DNA from 3 places in the Anaerosinus massiliensis genome. Region 3 is predicted to be linked to each of the others. Evidence: a T-box and tRNA genes for the amino acid it is inferred to sense, from the RefSeq annotation. Region 3 holds a T-box; the other regions hold tRNA genes.

Region 1 (3,282 bases), 1.0 Mb from region 3:
TATCAAATTATTATTCACCGGAACGGGACCCGATTACCCTGTGATGTTGCGGGTAAAAGGCCCTGACCATGAAAAAGTTCGTGAAATCGCTGAACAAATTCGTACTGTTATGACCGCTCATTCGGCTACACAAAACGTAAACCTTAACTGGAATGAGAAAAGTAAAGTGATGCACTTGGAGGTTGATCAGGCAAAGGCAAAAGCGCTCGGGCTCAGTTCCCATGAATTGGCCACATCGCTCCAGACCCAGTTGTCCGGAGCACCGATTACCGAATTTCGTGAACATGATAGAACCGTCCGCATGGTTCTCCGGTTTGCAGAAACAGACCGTAATAACCCAGAGCGGATAAAAGATCTCAACATCCATATCGGCAACGGCAAATATGTCCCGCTTGACCAAATCGCCACCATTCGTTATGACGCCGAAGAAGGCTTAATTTACCGGCGCGACTTGTTACCCATGATTCTAGTACAGGCAGAATTGAAGCCCATGTCTAAGCTAACCGGCTCGGACGTGACCAAGCAAGTTTACGGCAGCCTCCAAGAACTCAGAAGCAGTCTGCCAGCCGGCTATTCTATTGAATTTGACGGTGCAACGGAACGCAGCATTAAAAGCAGTAAGTTCCTAGCAGAACCCATCCCGGCCATGATGCTGATCATTATGATCCTGCTCATGACGCAGTTGCAAAGTACACCGAAAATGCTGTTAACCCTCTTAACAGCACCACTTGGAATTATCGGTGTATCCATCAGCCTCCTGCTCACCGGGAGTCCAATGGGATTTGTCGTCCAATTAGGAATTCTGGCCTTGTTCGGTATTATTATGCGCAATACCGTTATATTGATGGACCAGATTGAACAACATCTGGTGGCCGGCGACTCGGTATGGGACGCTATTGTGTCAGCAACGATCAGCCGTTTCCGCCCTATTATGTTAACAGCTGCCGCGGCTATACTAGGCATGATTCCGCTGGTACCCAGTACTTTGTGGGGCTCCATGGCAATTGCCATCGCCGGCGGGTTACTGGGAGCAACGATTTTAACCTTACTGGTGCTGCCAGTTATGTACGCTGCCTGGTACAAAGCACAACCATCTGATGATATAAAAAACAATTCTTTAAATGCTTCTAAAAAATCAACTTAAAACAGCAGAATCATAAATTAAATACCTCGAATTTTTTCGCTATTTTCATATAGCCTAAAGATTCGAGGTATTTGTCTGTTAATATCTGTTTTTTAATAGCACTATGTTTATGCCCAAATTTATATTTTAGATTTACTTGTTTACAATAACTGGACTACATTGTTGCCAATTTATGATAAAGACAACAAAAAAGGATCTACGAAATATATCGTAAACCCTTGAAATATCTATGGTGACCCTGGCAGGAGTCGAACCTGCGACCTTTTGATTCGTAGTCAAACACTCTATCCAGCTGAGCTACAGAGTCATGTAATAAAATGGTGGGCCCACCTGGGATCGAACCAGGGACCGACCGGTTATGAGCCGGTTGCTCTACCGCTGAGCTATAGGCCCATTTTGGAGCGGAAAACGAGATTCGAACTCGCGACCCCCGCCTTGGCAAGGCGATGCTCTACCACTGAGCTATTTCCGCATTTAGTTTCTGCTATCTCTAGCGACATTTATATATTTTACATGTTTTTTCGTCTTTTGTCAATTATTTATCCGTAAGCAAGCTTTCATCTACCTATAAAAAAGATAGATTTCATTTTCAATGATGAAATCTATCTCAAAATAACAAAATCTCGTTCCACTTATAAACTAATATGAATATAGATTGCAGGTTGGTGAGAAGTTCACAGATGCGTGCTTCTCACCAACCTGCCAACGGATCCTGTCTACAGTTTGTTTACAATGTGCTATCTATGCTCAATTGCAGTTTCCCGGCAGCGACGTTTTTTAATTTGATACCAAAACATAGGAATCACAAGCATTGGAACCCCAGCATATAAGGTTGATCTTAAATCATCTGTAAAAGCAATAACAAGCAGACAAATCACCTGAACCCAAATTCCGAATAAAGTTACATATGGGAAAAATGGTGTTTTATATTTTAAAGTATGTTCTAACTTCTGTGCAATTAATTGCTTACGAAAATTGTATTGACTCCAACAGATAGAAATCCATGCCATCGCGCCTGTAAAACCGGAAACTGCGAGTAAATAGGTATATGCCGTAGCACTTGCATCCAAAGTATAGAGTGCAATAATGATCCAACATCCCAATACAGACACGATAATTGAATTTTGCGGCATACCATTTTTATTTAGAGCCCCCAGCCATTTGGGTGCCATGTCCATTTTTGCTAATGCATGAAGTGCACGGCCACTGCCATATAAGCCAGAGTTAGAACAAGAGATCGCCGCTGTCAGTACAACAAAAGCAAATAAATCTCCCGCCCAGCCAAAGCCATAGTCATTCAGCGCTACGGCAAACACGCTTTCTTCTAAAGATGCTCTGTCCCAAGGCAGAATAGATACCAATAAAAAAATCGGTATAATATATAATGCGATAATGCGCCAAGTAACATTTCGTACTGCAATCGGTATACTTTTTTCTGGTTCTTTACATTCGCCTGCAGCAAGCCCAATAATTTCTGACCCTTGGAAATTGACTAATATAATAACCATGGTTAAAACAATTGCCCAATATCCATTGGGGGCGAAACCACCGCTGCCTAATAACACGCTAGTACCGATCGCACCTTGTTCGCCAATCAATCCCAAGCAAATCAAGCTACTGACACATACAAACATAATCAACGCTACAATTTTGATAATCGCTAACCAAAATTCACTTTCGCCAAACTTTTCTACGTGAAAAAGATTGATCATCGTCACGATTAAACCAAATAGAACCGCCCACCAAACTTGACTAACCTCTGGAATAAATTTATTCATAATAATTCCTGCAGCAATCATCTCTGATGGCACATATGCAATCCAATTCAACCAATATGCCCATCCCACACCACACGCCCAAGTCGATGATATGTGATCTCTCGCATAGGTAACAAACGAACCTGATATCGGCTTTGCGACTGCTAATTCTGCTAAGCAGAGCATGACACATAGCACGATAAGTCCTCCTAGTAAATACGCTAATATCGCTGCTGGACCAGCTTTTTCCAATACATATCCAGTGCCTAAAAAGTATCCGCTACCAATAATTCCTCCAAGAGAAATCAGCTGCAAGTGTCTATTTTTTAGCCCTCTGTTCATTGACGGTTCTTTCATGACCTTCTTAACACACCCTTTCGA
Region 2 (3,282 bases), 400 kb from region 3:
ATGTAAAAACAGGGCAGAATATAAAGATGAGTACACTTGTGCGACAGGTTGATTGTGCTGCAATTGGTGCTGGTCGTCATATTATTCGATTGGTATGGAATGATAATACTATTATACCTTATTTGGAGGCGCAGTTAAAAATAGATGAATTCCAGAGTAACGAACATCGTGCAATTATTAAATTTTTATTAGAAAATTATCGTATGGGAGAACCTATTAATGAAGTAACTGCTTCTTTAAAGTTGGAAGAAGAAAGTAATATAGAATTATCGCATTGTTTATTGATTGAAATAGAAGAAGAAGATAGTTTGCAATTGATTGATGATTGCATAAGATCAGTTCATTTGGCGTATTTAAAAAATTTATATGAGCAACATCGCCTTAAGGCCGATGAATTAGAACGTATGGGGGATGAGGGCTTTTTGCAGGAATTAGCAGAAAGTCAACGAATAAAGTATGAAATTAACAAGATGCATTATGAATAAAATTGATTTAGTGAAAAGCATGGAGAGTAAAATTGTAACTGCTGCGAAAGGAGGGAAGTAAATGGCTGAAAAAAAGAACCTATCTAATCATGGTAGCGAGATTGTTGAAAAGCTATTGAATAAAGGAAAGAAACGCGGTGGCGTTCTTACGTATGGCGAAATTATGGATGCACTTCAAAGTGAGGATTTATCGCCGGATGAAATTGATGATATGTATGAAGTTTTTACGAGTAAGGGAATTGAAATTGTTGATGAGATCACTGAAAATGACAATTTAGATGATTCGGATATAACAGATCTTGACAGTAATTCTCAAGATGAAGTTGATATAGATTTAAGTATTCCTGAGGGAATTAGTATTGACGACCCGGTTAGAATGTATTTAAAAGAAATCGGTCGTGTTCCTCTTTTGACAGCAGAAGAAGAAATATGTCTGGCAAAACGAATGGAGGAAGGCGATGAAGAGGCGAAACGGCGTTTAGCGGAAGCCAATTTGCGTCTTGTTGTTAGTATCGCAAAACGTTATGTTGGTCGCGGGATGTTATTTTTGGATTTGATTCAAGAGGGAAATTTAGGTTTAATCAAAGCTGTTGAAAAATTTGATTATAATAAAGGGTATAAATTTAGTACCTATGCTACTTGGTGGATTCGTCAAGCAATTACGAGAGCAATCGCGGATCAAGCCAGAACGATTCGTATTCCAGTGCATATGGTAGAAACGATTAATAAATTAATTCGTGTTTCTCGTCAATTGTTACAAGAACTAGGTAGAGAACCATTGCCGGAAGAAATAGCAAAAGAAATGGATATCAATGTAGAACGTGTTCGTGAAATCATGAAGATTGCGCAGGAGCCAGTTTCTCTAGAGACTCCAATTGGTGAAGAAGAAGACTCTCATCTAGGCGATTTTATTGAAGATCAGGATGCACCTGCTCCAGCAGAAGCTGCTTCTTTTATGTTATTGAAAGAACAATTGGAAGAAGTTCTTGAAACGCTTACACCGCGTGAGGAAAAAGTCTTAAGGCTCAGATTTGGTTTGGATGATGGACGGGCTCGGACGCTTGAAGAAGTAGGACAAAATTTTGGGGTTACGCGTGAACGTATTCGTCAAATTGAAGCTAAGGCTTTAAGAAAATTAAGACATCCAAGTCGAAGTAAAAAGTTAAAAGACTTCTTAGAATAAATTCTAAGAAGTCTTTTAAAAAAATTGAAAATTTTCTTGACGCAATAGGAAGAATAATATATAATAATTTTTGTTGATAACGTTCCTTGATAGCTCAGTTGGTAGAGCAATCGGCTGTTAACCGATCGGTCGTAGGTTCGAGTCCTACTCAAGGAGCCAATTAAAAAAATGAGGGCCTATAGCTCAGCGGTAGAGCAACCGGCTCATAACCGGTCGGTCCCTGGTTCGATCCCAGGTGGGCCCACCATGTATATATCGTTTAATCTAATAAATGGGCGATTAGCTCAGCTGGGAGAGCGCCTGCCTTACAAGCAGGATGTCAGCAGTTCGATCCTGTTATCGCCCACCATAAGTCATTATAATGCAAAGCGTATGCTTTGCATTTTTTAGTATTTTGCTTTAGTAAATGAAGTAAAAGTAAGATAGAGATCAGAGAAATAATACGAATAGATTTTGTATAAAGAGGGGATTATGTGAGATTAGGAGCAAGATTAAAAACAGTGGCAAGCTTTGTGAAAAAAGGTGATCGCATCGCTGATATTGGTACAGATCACGCATATTTGCCAATTTACTTAGCGAAACAAAAACTGATTTCACGTGCGTTAGCTTGCGATGTGCATCAGGGCCCATATCAGGCGGCAAGACAAGCAATTTTACATGCCAATTTAGCTGATATGATTGAGGTACGGTTTGGTGATGGAATCACAATACTTAAACCTGGAGAAGTCGATCTAGCCGTAATTGCTGGTATGGGAGGAACGACGATGATCGATATATTAAGCAAACGTCCGGAAACAACAGCCAGTTTAAGGGGGCTCATTTTACAACCGATGAATGCAGTCGGGCTCCTGCGTGAATGGCTATTTACGCATGGGTGGAATATTATAGATGAAGAGCTTGTTATAGAGGATACTATACTTTATGAAATAATTTATGCAGAGCAAGGTGATGCTGTTTTGCCAGAACCTGTATTGCTTGATATTGGAACATGTTTATGGCAAAAGCGACACCCATTATTAAGACAACATATCGGAAATCTTATTGTGCAAACGAATCGTATATTACATGGAATGGAGAATAGCCATTCGGTCAACTTGATACCAAAATATCAAATATTCAAAGAAAAAATCAAAAATTTGGAGGGAAAATTAGCATGTCTGTAAAATGTCAGGTTGTTATAGATGCGGTTGAAACTCTGGCTCCACGATATTTAGCGGAAAGTTGGGATAACGTCGGTTTACTCGTTGGGAGCCCGGCGCAAAATATAAAAAAGATCATGGTTTGTCTTGATGTTAATGAAGCAGTGGTTGAGCATGCTACGCAGCAGCAAGTTGATTTGATCATTTCTCATCATCCTCTTATTTTTAAGCCTTTGAAAAATTTGCGAACGGATTTGCCGCAAGGTAAATTGCTCGCCGATTTATTGAGGGCAAATATTGCTGTATATGCTGCACATACGAACTTAGATACGGCAGATGGCGGTGTAAACGATGTATTAGCACACAAACTCAATTTGCAAAAAATAGAACCTCTTACCGTTACTTATCAAGAGGAACTGGTAAAACTTGCTGTTTTTGCACCAGTTGAATATGCTGAAATAATACAAGCTTCACT
Region 3 (3,282 bases):
GAATTGGAAGTCCCCAAACACGTTGACGAGAAATACACCAATCATGTCTATCGGCAACCATATTATGAATACGATTTTCTCCCCAACTTGGAATCCATTTTACGCTTTTAATTGCTTTCAATGCTTCATCTCTAAAACCATCAACAGACGCAAACCATTGTTCTGTTGCTCTGTAGATAACTGGATTCTTGCAACGCCAGCAATGGGCATATTGATGGCGAATGGAACCATTTCCAAATAATTTGTTACTTGCAGCTAAATCTTTAATAATAGGAACATTCGCATCGTGCACAAACATTCCCTCATATTTACCTGCTTCTTTAGTAAACTTACCACTCGCATCAACAGGACTAATAATTGGTAATTTATATCGTAAACCAGTTTCAAAATCATCTTGTCCATGTCCAGGTGCAGTATGAACACAACCACTTCCTTGATCTAATGTAACATAGTCTGCTAAAACCACTGGCGAGGTTCTATCAAAAAACGGATGTGAAAATACCATTCCTTCTGCGGAAGAGCCCTTTACTACGCCAAGAATTTTATATTCTTCAATCTTAGACTGCTGCATTACACGATCAATTAACTCTGTTGCCATTAGATATATTTCATCATTTGCTTCAACCCATGAATATTCAATTTCTGAGCCAACTGCAATTGCTACGTTTGCAGGTAATGTCCATGGTGTAGTAGTCCATATAACAGCATATACTTTTTTAGGATCAGCGCCATCTGGTAAATTATTTTTTGCATCTATCAATGGAAACTTAACAAAAATTGCGTGCGATTTTTTTTCTGCATATTCAATTTCCGCTTCAGCTAAAGCAGTTTCGCAAGATGTACACCAATATACTGTTTTTAAGCCTTTATAAATATGCCCTTTTTGTGCCATTTCGCCAAAGACTTCGATTTGTTTTGCTTCATATTCCGGAACTAATGTTATATATGGATGTTCCCAATCGGCACTAACGCCTAGACGCTTAAAATCATTTCTTTGAATATCTACATGTTGTAAAGCGTATTCTTTGCATTTTTTTCTTAATTCTAACGGATCCAGTTCATGCCTATTTAGCCCCAGCATTTTAATAGCTGCGTGTTCAATTGGCAAACCATGTGTATCCCATCCCGGTACATAAGGCGTATCAAAACCGCACAAAGATTTATATTTTATAATAATATCTTTTAAAACCTTATTTAATGCATGCCCCATATGAATATTTCCATTTGCATATGGCGGACCATCATGCAGTATGAACTTTGGTTTTCCTTTAGCACTTTCTCTACGTTTATTGTAAAGATCATTTTGCGCCCATTCTTCTAATATTTGTGGCTCGCGTGCAGGTAAATTTCCTCTCATCGGAAAATCAGTAGCAGGCAAATTAAGAGTTTTACTATAATCCAACAAAAACACCTCCAAAATAGTAAAACCTCTCATCCCAAAAAGGGACGAGAGGTTATTTTTCCCGTGGTACCACCCTAATGACTACTTAAAGTAAGTCTCTTAAGACGATATAACGCTCGTTAGACGACAAATCTTACTCTATTTCAGACTTGTAGCTCAGGAGTGATTTTCATCAATAATTGTTTGCCAAGCTTTCAACATTGCTCAGCTTTCTGTAAAACAAATTTATTGGCTACTATCTCCGTCATCACTGTAATAAAAGCATTATACAAAAAAAAATAAATATAGTCAAATTGTTCTTTTTATTTCTCAGCTTCTTCATCAGAAGTTTTCAATAATTCTAGTTGTGTGAGTAATAAAGTTCTCATTTTAGTACGATACACTTGGGACTGTTTTTCAAGCTCTTCATATTCAGTTATTCGCTGACGAACTTTTCCGGTGGCTTCATCAATTAACTTTTGACCATTTACTTTAGCTTCTTTAAGAATTAAGTCTGCTTCTTTTTTAGCATTTAATTTTACTTCTTCAGCAGTTTCTTGCGCTACTACCAAAGTATTATGTAATGTATTTTCTAAATGTTGAAAATGTTCTACTTTACTTTTTAATCTATCAATACTTTCTTTTAAATCAAGATTTTCCCTATATAATTGTTCATAATCTTTAACAACTTTATCCAGAAATTCATCGATTTCATCTTCATTATATCCACGGAAACTTCTTTTAAATTCTTTATTATGAATATCTAATGGTGTAAGCATAAAAAACTCCTCCTGATGTCGTTTTATATTTATATATAACGTTTTAAAAGGATGCTAATTCGTCCTTTTTTAGTTGTATTACCAATTTGGTAAACTTCAACTCTACCACGTCCCCGCATAGATATGATATCTCCTTCTTTTATCGTTTGCGAAGAACTCTTTACGGATTGCCAATTGACTTTAACTTTATCAGCAGCAATATCATCAGAAATTTTACTGCGAGAAGAACCGAATCCCGCAGACGCGATTGAGTCCAATCTTAAAGATGCAACTGTCGATTTAATTTCTTTACACTTTTCTTCTCGAGGTTCAATTTCAGATAAATCGCAAATTTCTATTTTTACATTTGCGGAGCCGATTTGTGTAAAATTATCATGGATATATTGAGCAATTTGTGTGTCAACAAGAATTTTTGCCTGCTCGCCCTTTAATAAAATATCGCCAATCACACGGCGGTCAATGCCTAATGCCATCAAAGATCCTAAAACATCCCTATGAGAAATATTGTAATATCTTTCATCCCATAAAACTTTTAACGCCGTAATATTAAAATTAATTTTACCTAAAAAAGCATCGTTAACGAAAACAACACGCTGTCTTTCTGCACCATGATAACCACCATCAGAAACAATATTTATATTCTCACAGCTTGCGGCTACCGTTTCAGCAATGGTATATCCATACGGATCTAAAAATTCACTCACCTTAAATTTCTTATTGTGAATAACAATTTTTGCGATATCAATGAGTCTTGTGACAATCTCGGTACCTTCTGTATTACGATAATATCGAATTATTTTTTCAAAATCAGCCATTTATTTCGACCCCATTGCTTTTGATCTATTCGTTGCAGCTTCAACTGCATCAATCAAAGCCGCTCTAACTGCTCTTTTTTCCAAGACAGAAATACCTTCAATTGTTGTTCCAGCAGGGGAGGTTACCATATCACGCAATTGCGCTGGATGTTCTTCTGTAACTAAAACCATCTTGGCTGCTCCTAATAAAGATTGTGCAGCTAACATGATTGCTGTTTTACGTGGCAATCCTGCTTTTACACCAGCATCTGCCAGTGCGTCAATAATCACAAATCCATACCCTGGACCACTTCCAGACAATCCAGTT

The links. A T-box is a leader RNA that pairs with one kind of tRNA and senses whether it is charged. The one in region 3 lies ahead of ileS (isoleucine--tRNA ligase), so its partner is inferred to be a tRNA-Ile.
Region 1: it encodes a tRNA-Ile, which carries the amino acid that the T-box ahead of ileS (isoleucine--tRNA ligase) is inferred to sense. The anticodon was not compared.
Region 2: it encodes a tRNA-Ile, which carries the amino acid that the T-box ahead of ileS (isoleucine--tRNA ligase) is inferred to sense. The anticodon was not compared.

Annotation. Positions count from the first base shown of each region.
Region 1 is NZ_LT575483.1:1,102,125-1,105,406, forward strand. It holds gene BN6559_RS05625 (efflux RND transporter permease subunit) at 1-1,144, shown strand, start outside; tRNA gene BN6559_RS05635 (tRNA-Arg) at 1,375-1,451, opposite strand; tRNA gene BN6559_RS05640 (tRNA-Ile) at 1,463-1,537, opposite strand; tRNA gene BN6559_RS05645 (tRNA-Gly) at 1,542-1,616, opposite strand; gene BN6559_RS05650 (amino acid permease) at 1,882-3,258, opposite strand.
Region 2 is NZ_LT575483.1:477,647-480,928, reverse strand. It holds gene dnaG (DNA primase) at 1-485, shown strand, start outside; gene rpoD (RNA polymerase sigma factor RpoD) at 547-1,668, shown strand; tRNA gene BN6559_RS02600 (tRNA-Asn) at 1,752-1,827, shown strand; tRNA gene BN6559_RS02595 (tRNA-Ile) at 1,841-1,915, shown strand; tRNA gene BN6559_RS02590 (tRNA-Val) at 1,942-2,017, shown strand; gene BN6559_RS02585 (tRNA (adenine(22)-N(1))-methyltransferase) at 2,142-2,831, shown strand; gene BN6559_RS02580 (Nif3-like dinuclear metal center hexameric protein) at 2,822-3,282, shown strand, end outside.
Region 3 is NZ_LT575483.1:74,215-77,496, reverse strand. It holds gene ileS (isoleucine--tRNA ligase) at 1-1,411, opposite strand, end outside; T-box leader at 1,440-1,659, opposite strand; gene BN6559_RS00395 (DivIVA domain-containing protein) at 1,705-2,160, opposite strand; gene BN6559_RS00390 (YlmH family RNA-binding protein) at 2,190-2,975, opposite strand; gene proC (pyrroline-5-carboxylate reductase) at 2,976-3,282, opposite strand, start outside.